DNA from 2 places in the Streptosporangium sp. 'caverna' genome. Region 1 is predicted to be linked to the other one. Evidence: riboswitches for the same ligand, from Rfam matches in the RefSeq annotation. Region 1 holds a riboswitch; the other holds the start of a gene.
What was found. Region 1 has a riboswitch for glycine ahead of gcvP (aminomethyl-transferring glycine dehydrogenase). Riboswitches for the same ligand answer to the same signal wherever they lie in the genome.
Positions count from the first base shown of each region.

Region 2: linked by a shared signal. The riboswitch ahead of gcvT (glycine cleavage system aminomethyltransferase GcvT) and the one ahead of gcvP (aminomethyl-transferring glycine dehydrogenase) in region 1 are both predicted to bind glycine.

Region 1 covers NZ_CP029711.1:3,957,247-3,963,641, forward strand. The annotation lists gene DKM19_RS17465 (FHA domain-containing protein) at 80-592, shown strand; gene DKM19_RS17470 (MerR family transcriptional regulator) at 619-1,269, shown strand; gene DKM19_RS17475 (bifunctional nuclease family protein) at 1,349-1,819, shown strand; gene DKM19_RS17480 (MerR family transcriptional regulator) at 1,964-2,584, shown strand; glycine riboswitch at 2,599-2,690, shown strand; gene gcvP (aminomethyl-transferring glycine dehydrogenase) at 2,848-5,703, shown strand; gene DKM19_RS17490 (hypothetical protein) at 5,835-6,395, shown strand, end outside.
Region 2 covers NZ_CP029711.1:1,578,284-1,584,678, reverse strand. The annotation lists gene DKM19_RS07130 (FtsX-like permease family protein) at 1-279, opposite strand, end outside; gene DKM19_RS07125 (ABC transporter ATP-binding protein) at 276-986, opposite strand; gene DKM19_RS07120 (PadR family transcriptional regulator) at 1,051-1,665, shown strand; glycine riboswitch at 1,812-1,910, shown strand; glycine riboswitch at 1,911-2,005, shown strand; gene gcvT (glycine cleavage system aminomethyltransferase GcvT) at 2,039-3,130, shown strand; gene gcvH (glycine cleavage system protein GcvH) at 3,127-3,516, shown strand; gene DKM19_RS07105 (L-serine ammonia-lyase) at 3,591-4,967, shown strand; gene DKM19_RS07100 (hypothetical protein) at 5,306-6,395, shown strand, end outside.

The DNA.
Region 1 (6,395 bases):
ATACTTGAGAAGCGAAGAAGCGAGGCGCGCATCCTGAGCACCGTTGCCGCGTCTTCGCGGTAGGAGGCCGAGCCGATCGATGCCGAGCGTCTACTGCACGCAGTGCGGTCATGCCAACCCTGAGGATGCCCGTTTCTGTTCACACTGCGGGTCGCCGCTGAGTAGGGTCGAAGCACCCGAAGTCAGCACGTCGACCATTTCCCTCTCCAGGATCGAGACCTACGAGCCGGAGATCGGAGAGGCGCCTCTTGCCGACCGACAGGACGTGGATCGGCTGCCTCCGGGCACCGCCCTGCTGGTCGCCAGGCACGGTCCCAACGCGGGCAGCCGCTTCCTTCTGGACAGCGACCTCACCACCGTGGGCCGCCATCCCGCGAGCGACATCTTCCTCGACGACGTCACCGTCTCGCGCCGTCACGTGGAGTTCCGCCGGCACGGTGGCGGGGTGTTCACCGTCTGCGACGTCGGCAGCCTGAACGGCACCTATGTCAACCGTGAGCGGATCGAGGAGGTCCCCCTGTACGGCGGGGACGAAGTGCAGATCGGCAAGTTCCGCCTGGTCTTCCTCACCCGTGGCGCCGCTGGAGGATGATGAGCTCGCAGGCCGCTCGTGCGCACATGAGCATCGGGGAGGTGCTCGCTCTCCTGCAGAGCGAGTTCCCCGACGTCAGCATCTCCAAGATTCGTTTCCTGGAGGGCGAGGGGCTGATCGAGCCGGAGCGCAGTCCTTCGGGCTACCGCAAGTTCACCTACGCCGACGTCGAGCGTCTGCGCTACATCCTCAGTGAGCAGCGTGACCGCTACCTGCCACTGCGTGTGATCAAGGACCATCTCGAGGCGGCCGACCGCGATGATCGGCCGGCCTCGAAACCGCGGGTCGTCCCCGACGACGCGCCCCCCGAGGTCCGTCTCAGCCGCGAGGAGCTGCTCGCCGCCGCCGAGCTCGACGAGGAGACCCTCACCGAGCTGGAGGACTACGGCCTGCTGGCCGCCGTGGCCCGCTACTACAGCGCCGAGGCGCTGGCCGTGGCCCGCAGCGTCGGCGCCCTGGCGGCCTTCGGCCTGCACGCACGTCACCTACGGGCCGTCAAGGCCGCCGCCGAGCGCGAGGCCGGGCTCGTGGAGCAGGCCGTCGCCCCGCTGCTGCACCGCCGCGGACCGGGCGCCATCGACCAGGCCGACGAGACGGCCAGGGAGATAACGGGTCTGCTGCTGGAATTGCACGCCTCACTTCTGCGTTCGGGCGTTCGTGGGGTCCTGGGTCGGTGAGAACCTGACCAGGCACTCGTACCCCCACGAGTGTTACGTTGAACAAACCGGTCGGAATCCAGCGAAGACGGAGCAGCCCGTGTTGCAGATGGACGTCGTGGGCGTTCGGGTTGAGATGCCCTCCAACCAGCCGATCGTCCTGCTCAAGGAGGCGCAAGGGGAGCGCTATCTACCGATCTGGATTGGTATGACGGAGGCCACGGCGATCGCCATGGCCCAGGCTGAGGAGCCACCACCCCGCCCGCTCACCCATGACCTTTTCCGTGACGTGCTCGACGGACTCGGGATCCGGTTGAGCACGGTCAACATCGTCGCGCTGCGTGACGGGATCTTCTTTGCCGATCTCGTGTTCTCGAACGGGGTCGAGGTGAGCGCCCGTCCTTCGGACTCGATCGCCTTGGCACTGCGCACCGGCGCACGCATCTTCGCGAGCGAGGAGGTGGTCCGGGAAGCCGGGGTGATCATCCCCGACGACCAGGAGGACGAAGTGGAGAAGTTCAGGGAATTCCTTGACACGATCACACCCGAGGACTTTGGTCGCGCGGGGTAGGTATTTCGGTGCATTTACGCTTCACGACGCGCCGGGTGGGGTCGTTGACTGAGCTTGGCCCCAGTCTTACGGTGCAAGTGAAACCTGCGGCCGTGCGCAAACCCCCAGATCAGGCCGTGGGATGAGAGAAAGCCGGAGGTCCGCGTGGCGGTCAGCAGCGGCGAGGATAGAAACGCCGATCAGGATGACCCGGAACGGCGCCAATCGGCACGTCAGCGCGCGGGTGAAGAAGGTCTGCTGTTCGACGGGCAACCGGTGAAAGTGCCCGCCGACCTCGGATACAAGGGTGCGACGGCCTGTGCCGCGGTCGGCATCACCTACCGGCAACTGGATTACTGGGCACGCACCGGACTGGTCGAGCCCACCGTCCGAGCCGCTCACGGCTCGGGTACCCAACGGCTGTACGGCTTCCGCGACATCCTGGTGCTCAAGGTCGTCAAACGGTTGCTCGACACCGGCGTCTCCCTCCAGCAGATCCGCATCGCGGTGCAGCACCTGCGCGACCGCGGCGTCAACCACCTCGCCCAGATCACTTTGATGAGCGACGGGGTGAGCGTCTACGAGTGCACCTCGCCCGACGAGGTCATCGACCTCCTTCAGGGAGGTCAGGGCGTTTTCGGCATCGCGCTCGGCCGGGTGTGGCAGGAGGTGGAGGGCTCCCTCGCAGATCTTCCCGGCGAACCTGCGGAGTCGAGCGAGAGCCCTTTAGAAGATCATCACGCCGATGAGCTGGCCCGTCGTCGCAGGGCTCGCCGCACGGGGTAAAGTTGTCTCGCCACTGACACCGTGCGGGAGAGACCCCGACAAGATCGGGGCGCCGAAGGAGCAACCTCCCCGGAATCTCTCAGGCACCATGTACCGCGCGGACGAGGCAACTCTGGAAAGAAGACGCGTCCGCCAGTCGCGTCTCACCGACGGTGAAAGCCTCCCCGGCAGGGGAGGCGAAGCTCTCAGGTCGAGGTGACAGAGGGGGAATCCGGCATAGGCCCGCGCCCTGCGCCGGTCTCCACCGCCTCGGGAGGCTCTCCATGACCGACCTGTCACTGCTCAGTGAGCTCAGCTCTCCGCCGTTCTCGACCCGTCATATCGGACCTGACGACGCAGACCAGACCCGCATGCTGGAGGCGGTCGGGTTCGCCTCCACCGCCGACATGATCGCGGTGGCCGTGCCGGAGGCGATCCGGTTCTCCGACCGGCTGAGCCTGCCCCCGGCGGCGAGCGAGCCCGAGGCCATCGCCGAGCTGCGCGCCCTCGCCGAGCGCAACAGCGTGCTCACCTCGATGATCGGCCTCGGCTACCACGACACGATCACCCCGGGCGTCATCCGCCGCAACCTCCTGGAGAACCCGGGCTGGTACACCGCGTACACGCCCTACCAGCCGGAGATCTCCCAGGGCCGGCTGGAGGCCCTGATCAACTTCCAGACGGTCATCTCCGACCTGACCGCGCTCGACGTCGCCGGCGCCTCCCTGCTGGACGAGGCCACCGCCGCGGCCGAGGCCATGACCCTGGCCCGCCGCGCGAGCCGCGGCGCCGCGAACGTGTTCGTGGTCGACGCCGACGCGCTGCCGCAGACCAAGGCGGTGCTGCGGACCCGGGCCGAGCCGATCGGCATCGAGCTGGTCGAGAGTGACTTCACCGGCGAGCTCCCCGAGTGCTTCGGCGTGCTCGTCCAGTATCCGGGCGCCAGCGGCCGGGTCAGGGACTTCCGCGCCATCGCCGACGCCGCCCACGCGCGCGGCGCCCAGATGGTCGCCGCCGCCGACCTGCTCGCCCTCACCATGCTCGCCGCGCCCGGCGAGCTCGGCGCCGACATCGCGATCGGCTCCTCGCAGCGCTTCGGCGTCCCGCTCGGCTTCGGCGGCCCCCACGCGGCCTACATGGCGGTTCGCGAGGGACTGCAGCGCCAGATGCCCGGCCGCCTGGTCGGAGTCTCCCAGGACGCCGACAGGCGCCCCGCCTACCGACTCGCGCTGCAGACCCGCGAGCAGCACATCCGCAGGGAGAAGGCGACCAGCAACATCTGCACCGCGCAGGTGCTGCTCGCCGTGATCGCGGGCATGTACGCCGTCTACCACGGCCCCGAGGGGCTGCGCCGGATCGGCCGCCGCGCCCACCGGCACGCCGTCGTGCTCGCCGAGGGCCTCCGCCAGGGCGGTGTCGAGATCGTGCACGACACCTTCTTCGACACCGTGCTGGCCAGGGTTCCGGGCCGCGCGGCCGAGGTCGTCGCCGCCGCCCGCGACAACGGGATCAACCTGCGCCTGGCCGACGCCGACCACGTGGGCATCACCTGCGACGAGAAGACCGAGCTCATCCACCTGGAGCAGGTCCTGGCGGCCTTCGAGGTCAACGGCGCGGTCCTGGCCGACCTCGACTCCACCGCGCACGACGCCCTGCCCACCGCCCTGGCGCGCGTGAGCGACTACCTGACCCACCCGGTCTTCCACAGCCACCGCTCCGAGACGGCGCTGCTGCGTTACCTGCGCAAGCTCCAGGACAAGGACATCGCGCTCGACCGGTCGATGATCCCGCTGGGCTCCTGCACCATGAAGCTCAACGCGACCACCGAGATGGAGCCGATCACCTGGCCCGAGTTCGCCGGGCTGCACCCCTACGCTCCCGAGGACCAGGCCAGGGGCTACATCGAGCTGATCAAGGAGCTGGAGGGCTGGCTGGCCGAGGTCACCGGCTACGACGCCGTGTCGATCCAGCCCAACGCGGGCTCCCAGGGCGAGTTCGCCGGCCTCCTGGCGATCCACGCCTACCACAAGGCGCGTGGCGAGGGGAGCCGGGACGTCTGCCTGATCCCGTCCTCCGCGCACGGCACCAACGCCGCCAGCGCCGTCATGGCGGGCATGCGCGTGGCCGTCGTCGCCTGCGACGACAACGGCAACGTGGACCTCGCCGACCTCACCGCGAAGATCGAGAAGCACCGCGACCGGCTCGCCGCGATCATGGTGACCTACCCGTCCACGCACGGCGTGTACGAGGAGACGATCGTCCAGATCTGCGAGATGGTGCACGAGGCGGGCGGCCAGGTCTACGTCGACGGCGCCAACCTCAACGCGCTGGTCGGCCTGGCCAAGCTGGGCGAGTTCGGGGCGGACGTCTCCCACCTGAACCTGCACAAGACCTTCTGCATCCCGCACGGCGGCGGCGGCCCCGGCGTGGGCCCGGTCGCGGTCCGCGCGCACCTCGCCGACTACCTGCCCGGCCACCCGCTGCGCGACGACTCCGTGGTCGGCCCGGTCTCGGCGGCGCCGTACGGCTCGGCGGGCATCCTGCCCATCTCCTGGGCGTACATCCGGATGATGGGCGCCGACGGGCTCAAGGCGGCCACCGAGCAGGCCATCCTGTCGGCCAACTACCTGGCCCGCAGGCTCAGCCCGCACTACCCGGTCCTCTACACCGGCCGCGGCGGCCTGGTCGCCCACGAGTGCATCATCGACCTGCGCCAGATCACCAAGGAGACCGGCGTGACCGTGGACGACGTGGCCAAGCGCCTCGTCGACTACGGCTTCCACGCGCCGACCATGTCCTTCCCCGTGGCCGGCACGCTGATGATCGAACCCACCGAGAGCGAGGACCTGGCCGAGCTCGACAGGTTCTGCGAGGCGATGACCGCGATCCGGGGCGAGATCGAGAAGGTCGCCACCGGGGCGTACGACAAGGTCGACAACCCGCTGCGCAACGCTCCGCACACGGCCGACTGCCTGGTCGCCGACGAGTGGGCCCACCCCTACACCCGCACCGAGGCGGCCTACCCGCTGGCCTCCCTGCGCGACGGCAAATACTGGTCGCCGGTCCGCCGCATCGACCAGGCCTACGGCGACCGCAACCTGGTGTGCTCCTGCCCGCCGCTGGAGGCCTACGAGGACTGATCCACCCCGTGCGGCGGTCCCCTTCCGCGCGCGGCGGAAGAGCCGCACATCCGTCGCGCATGGAGGGGGACGGACGCGGCCCCGAGTCGTTAGGCTCGGGGTCGTTTCCTTACTCCGGGGAAGGACCTTGCATGCCAGAGGTGGACACGCGTCCCTTGGACACCGCGCGGAAGCTGGCCGAGGCGGGTGATCTCGACGGCGCCGCCACGATCTTCGCGGAGCTGGCCTCCGATCCGGCGGAGCCGGACCGGGCCCAGGCGGCGGTGGGCCTGGCGGTGGTGCTGGAGGAGAGCGGGGACGTGCCCGGAGCCCGTACGGCCGCGCGCACGGCGCTGGGGACCGGTCATCCGGAGTTCGCCGCGCAGGCCGCCTGCCTGCTCGCGGGGAGCTTCGAGCGGGAGGACCTGACCGACCAGGCCCGAGCGGCCTGGCAGGCCGCGCTCGGCGTCGGCAACCCGGCCTACGTCCCGCTGGCGCACATGGCGCTCGCCAGGCTCGCCACGGGGGACCAGGAGGCGGAGGAGGCGCTGCGGGCCGCCCTGGCCACCGCGGACCCGGAGATCGCCTCTCGGGCGGCTCAGCGGCTGGCCGAGGTGTTTCTGGAGGAGGGCGAGGCGGGCGAGGCCGCCGAGGTGCTCCTGGAGGCGCTCTCGGTGCCGGACGTGGCCGATGTGCCCAGGCTGCGGGTGATG
Region 2 (6,395 bases), 2.4 Mb from region 1:
GTACTGCTCCATGGTGATGCCGCCGAAGATGCCGGACAGGTGGTTGGCGCGGACCAGCCCCTGCGAGCGTTCGAGCGTGGTGGCGGAGCCCTTCGGGCGGACCAGGATGTCGTACTGCGAGCGGAAGTTCTTCTCCACCGTGCCGATGATCTCCAGGCGCTGGGTCGCGGCGGTCCCGGTCAGCACGGTGAAGCCCGTCGCCGCGATCACGATGCCGAGCAGCAGCACCAGGGCCCGGCCGAGCCGATGTCGGAGCTGTGCCCGGACCAGGCGGATCATCCGAGACGCCCGATCCGGTCGAGCACGTCCTCGGTGGGCGTCACCCGGTCGTCCCCGACGATCCGGCCGTCCCGCATCCGGACCACCCGGTCGCACGCCGCCGCCACCTCCGGGTTGTGGGTGGCGATCAGCATGGTCATCCCGTACTCCTCCCGGATCGAGAACAGCAGGTCGACGATCTCCTGTCCGGTGACGCTGTCGAGGTTGCCGGTCGGCTCGTCCGCCAGGAGCAGGGGCGGGTGGCCGATCAGCGCCCGGGCGATCGCCACCCGCTGCTGCTGGCCTCCCGACAGCTCTCCCGGCAGCGCCCGTTCCCTGCCCGTCAGCCCGACCGAGCCGAGCAGCTCGCGGGCCCGCGCCCGGCGGTCGAAGTCCACCCGCCGCGGAAGCACGGGAGCAAGAACGTTGTCGAGCACGCTGAGGGCGGGAAGCAGGTGGAACCGCTGGAAGACGAAACCCACGCGGCGCCGGTGCCGGTCCAGACCTCTGCGTCCGAGGATGTCGACCCGCTCCCCCGCCACGTGGATCTCGCCCCCGTCAGGGAGATCCATCGCACCGACGAGATGGAGCAGCGTGGATTTGCCCGCTCCGGAGGACCCCATGAACGCGACCGCCTGACCTGCCTCGACCTCCAGGCTGACCTCGTCGAGCGCCCTGGTCGAGCCGTAGGCGCGGCTGATGCCTCTCAAGCTGACGTCAACGCTCATGGTCGATACATTGTCACAATGTATGAAGGCCGCGAAACCCTTACCCTGTGGCAATGTAGGAACCATGCCGCTTAGCCATGCCGTACTCACCCTGCTGGCCGACGGGCCCAGCCACGGCTACGAACTCAAGGCCCGGTTCGAGTCGGCGGTCGGCCCCCAGTGGGGCGGTCTCAACATCGGGCACCTGTACCAGATCCTGGAACGGCTGGTCAGGGACGGTCACGTGACCCGCAGCCACGTGGCGCAGAGCGACCGCCCGGACAAGACGCTCTACCAGCTGACCGAGGCGGGCGCCGACGAGCTCCGGGAGTGGGCGGGCACCCCGTGGATCCGTTCGTCGGGGTTCCGGGACGAGCTGTTCCTCAAGCTGCTCGCGGCCGGCCGGCTGGGCACGGAGTCCCTCGGCGCGTTCGTGTCCGCGCAGCGCAGGGCATACCTGTCGGACCTGGCCGCGCTGACGCGCCTTCGCCGCGAGCAGAACGACCCCCTGGTGTCCCTGCTCGTCGACGCGGCCATCGCGCACACCAGGGCCGACCTGCAGATCGTCGACGGCGCCGAGGAACGTCTGGCCGCGACGGCCGCCGGCGGCGGAGCGGTGCGCACCGTACGGACCGAGGACGCGCCCGCCGAGGACGACCTCCCCGGCGACGGTCTGCTCACGGCGGGCGAAAGCGCCTGACCCCGCCTTCCCGATGTCCGATCCCGGGGCGCGGAGCGACCCGCCGGCAAGGCGGGCCAGGCACGGGGAGGCGCCGGGAAGGGGGCCTCACCGCAGGGGGATTTCGCCGGGCAGGTGCGGGCCGTTAGGCTGGTCGCAACACCGATGAATCCCGTGCGGGAGAGCGTCCTGACAGCCAGACCAGGACCCCTGAAGGAGCAAGCCCTCCCCGCGAACCTCTCAAGGCAAAGGACCGTACGGGTAGGTGTCCTCTGGAAAGCAGGCCCCGCGGCCTCGCCGAAGGTGAAAGTCCGGCAAAAATCGGGCGAAACTCTCAGGCACCCATGACAGAGGGGGAGGATGCTCTCATCTGTCCCCTGCCTGAGGTGCGAACATGTCCCGACCTACGCCGCTGCGCGGCGTCCACGAGACCCTCGGCGCGACGCTGACCGATTTCGCGGGCTGGCTGATGCCGCTCCGCTACGGCAGCGAGTCCACCGAGCACAACGCGGTCCGCCAGGCGGCAGGACTGTTCGACCTGTCCCACATGGGCGAGATCTTCGTGACCGGCCCGCAGGCCGGCGAGGCCCTCGACTACGCGCTGGTCGGCTACATCTCCGCCGTCGAGCCGGGCCGCGCCCGCTACACGATGATCGTCGACGCCGAAGGCCACGTGCTGGACGATCTGATCGTCTACCGGCTGGCCCCCGACGAGTTCATGGTCGTCGCCAACGCCTCCAACTATCCCCGCGTCGCCGCCGAGCTCACCGATCGCGCCAAGGACTTCGACGCGACGGTGGACGACCGCTCCGAGGAGTACGCGCTGATCGCGGTCCAGGGCCCGCGGGCACAGGCCATCCTGGGCGAGCTCACCGACGCCGACCTCGACGGGCTCAAATATTACGCGGGGCTTCCCGCCACCGTGGCCGGCCGCGAGGCGCTCGTCGCCCGCACCGGTTACACCGGCGAGGACGGCTTCGAGCTGTTCGTCCCGGCCGGTGACGCGGAGCCGCTCTGGGCGGCGCTCACCAAGGCGGGCGAGCCGTACGGCCTGATCCCCGCCGGACTGTCCGCACGCGACACCCTCCGCCTGGAGGCGGGCATGCCGCTCTACGGCAATGAACTGTCGGCGGAGCACACTCCGTTCGACGCCGGGCTGGGCCGTGTGGTGAGGTTTGACAAACCGGGCGACTTCGTCGGCCGGGCCGCCCTGGAACCGCTCAAGGACGTCCCGCCGACCCGCCGCCTGGTCGGATTGATCGCGACCGGCCGCAGGGTGCCCCGCCATGGGTATCCGGTGGTCGTCGCCGGTGACGGCAGCGTCGTCGGCGAGGTCACCAGCGGAGCGCCCTCCCAGTCACTGGGCAGGCCCATCGCGATGGCCTATGTGGACAACGGCCTGTCCACCGGCCTGGCCGTGGACATCCGGGGTAGCCACGAGGCAGTCGACGTCGTCGAACTGCCTTTCTACAGGAGGAAAAAGTGAGCAGCATTCCCGAGGACCTGCAGTACACCAAGGAACACGAGTGGATCGCCGGCGTCGACGACGGCCTGACCCTCACCGTGGGCATCACCGCGTATGCCGCCGAGGCGCTGGGTGACGTGGTCTTCGTACAGGTCCCCGAGGCCGGTACGACGGTCGCCGCCGGCGACGCGGTCGGCGAGGTCGAGTCGACCAAGTCGGTGAGCGACATCTTCGCCCCGGTCAGCGGCGAGATCGTCGAGGTCAACCAGACGGTCGTGGACGACCCCTCGCTGGTCAACAGCGACTCCTACGGCGAGGGCTGGCTGTTCCGCATCCGTATTGAGGGCACCGCCGACGACCTGCTGTCGCCCGAGGAGTACACCGCGCTCACCTCCGGTGAGTCATAAAATCTCCCATCTTGCGCCGTGATCACGCGTACCGACGCGTACGCGTGATCACGGCGATGTGAAGGACCAGATCAATGACGATCAGTGTCTTCGATCTTTTCAAGATCGGAATTGGCCCGTCCAGCTCCCACACCGGTGGCCCGATGGCCGCCGCCCACAAGTTCGCCCGGGGGCTCAACGAGGATGGGCTCCTGGAGAAAACCGCCAGGGTCGAGGTCATCCTGTACGGCTCGCTCGGGTTGACCGGCAAGGGGCACGGCAGCGACAAAGCCGTCCTGCTCGGCCTGGCGGGCGAGAAGCCCGAGCTTGTCGACGTCGACACCGTGGACGAGCGGCTGGCCGCCATGCGAACGTCCGGCAGGATCTCCCTGTACGGCTCCCACGAGATCCCCTTCGTCATCGGCGAGGACCTGGTCTTCGAACGCAAGATCTCCCTTCCCGGCCACCCCAACGGCATGCGCTTCACCGCCTTCGCGGAGAACGGCGAGGCCCACCGCGAGAAGGTCTACTACTCGGTGGGCGGCGGTTTTGTCGTGGACGAGAACGCCACGGGCGCCGACCGGATCAAGCAGGACGACACCGTGGTGCCGTACCCCTTCCTGTCGGCCGTCGAACTGCTCGCCCACTGCCGCGAGACGGGCCTGTCGATCTCCGGGCTGATGCTGGAGAACGAGAAGGCCTTCGGCCGCACCGAGGCCGAGATCCGCGCCCAGCTCCTCCACCTCTGGCAGGTCATGTCGGAGTCCGTACGGCGGGGCATCGCCAAGGAGGGCGTGCTGCCCGGCGGCCTGAAGGTCCGCCGCCGCGCCCACCAGCTCCACCGGCAGCTGCAGAGCGAGTCCCCGGACAAGGACTCGCTGCAGACGATGGACTGGGTCTCGCTGTTCGCCCTCGCCGTCAACGAGGAGAACGCCGCCGGCGGCCGGATCGTCACCGCCCCCACCAACGGCGCCGCGGGCATCATCCCCGCGGTGCTCACCTACTACGACCGCTTCACGCGGAAGTCCGACGACGAGGGCGTGGTCCGCTTCCTGCTGACCGCCGGAGCGATCGGTGTGCTGTTCAAGGAGAACGCCTCCATCTCCGGCGCCGAGGTCGGCTGCCAGGGCGAGGTCGGCTCGGCCTGCTCGATGGCCGCCGCCGGGCTCACCGAGGTGCTGGGCGGCACCCCCGAGCAGGTGGAGAACGCCGCCGAGATCGGCATCGAGCACAACCTGGGTCTCACCTGCGACCCGATCGGCGGGCTGGTCCAGATTCCGTGCATCGAGCGCAACGCGGTGGCCTCGATCAAGGCCATCGCCGCGGCCAGGATCGCGCTGCGCGGCGACGGCCGGCACTTCGTGTCCCTGGACAAGGCGATCAAAACGATGCGCGACACCGGTCGCGACATGCTCGACAAGTACAAGGAGACCAGTCGCGGCGGCCTCGCCGTGAACGTCATCGAATGCTGATCGACCGTCGTCGACGACCGGTCGGCCCCGCATGCCCGCCGGTCCTCGTCGGCCGCCGACCGGCTCGGACCCGGTGCCGGTCGGCCCGCGCCGACCGGCGGCCGGCCCGCACCTGACGCCGGCCGGCCCCCGCCGGCCATCGACCGGCTCAGACCCGGTGCCGGTCGGCCCGCGCTGACCGCCGGCCGGCCCACACCCCGTGCCGGCCGGCCGCGCTGACCACCGATTCACCCATTCGACAAACAGACCAATCACCGCAACCTTCGCTATCTCGTACAAGACCATCTGATCTCGCACCTATGCTGGGTGGCCTTGTCGGAGAGACTCAGGAGGTTCTGGTGTCAACGGGAACGCCCCCGGCGAGTCGCGCTCCGCGCTTGCTCCGCTTCCTCGGCGCACACTGGCTCTTCCTGGCCGCCCTGCTGGTCGGCGGCGGGCTCCGGGCCCTGGCCGTGCTGGGTTACCGGCCGGCCCTGTGGTTCTGGGCCGACTCCTTCGTCTACCTCGGCGGCGGGCTCGACCCCCGGCCCATGGAGTCGCGCCCGTCGGGCTACTCGCTGTTCCTGTGGATGCTGCAACCGCTGTCCAGCGTCCAGGCCGTGGTCGTGGTCCAGCACCTGCTCGGGCTGGCCGTGGCCGTCTGCGTCTACCTGCTGCTGCGCCGTCTGGGCGGGCTGCCCGGATGGGGCGCGACACTCGCCGCGCTGCCCGTGCTGCTGGACGTCCACCAGGTCCAGCTCGAACACCTCGTCATGGCGGACCTGCTCTTCCAGTTCCTGGCGGTGCTCGCGGTCACGCTGCTGCTGTGGTGGCGGCGGCCGCCGGTGTGGATCGCGCTGCTCGCCGGGTTCCTGCTGGCCGCGGGGACCGTCACCCGGACGATCGGGCTGCCGCTGATCGCCGTGGCACTGGTCTGCATGCTGATCCGCCGGGCCGGGTGGAAGGCGATCACCGCCGCCACGCTGGCCGCCGTGATCGGCCTGGGCTCCTATGCCGTCTGGTTCGGCTCCGAGTACGGGAGCTACGGGCTGACCCGGGGCAACGCCTTCCTGTGGGCGCGCACCGTCACCTTCGCCGACTGCGCGAAGATCAAGCCCGCCGGACCGGAGGCCGCGCTCTGCCCCACGGAGCCGGTGAGCGAACGAGCGGCGCCGCCGGTCTACATCTGGGACGGCAAGTCCCCGCTGAACAAGATCAAGGGCACCTGGGCCGAACGCGACAAGCTCGCCGGCGCCTTCGCCACCCAGGCCATCCTGGCCCAGCCCCTGGACTTCCTCCGGGCGGGCCTGACCGACGTGGCCCACATATTCGACTGGGACCGCCGCGTCTACCCCGTCCCCGGACCGCAGAGCGCGTATGTCTTCCCCGACGACGCGAAACCCTTCCCCAAGGGGGTCGCCTCGCAGGGGAAGACCGCCGAGGAGCTGA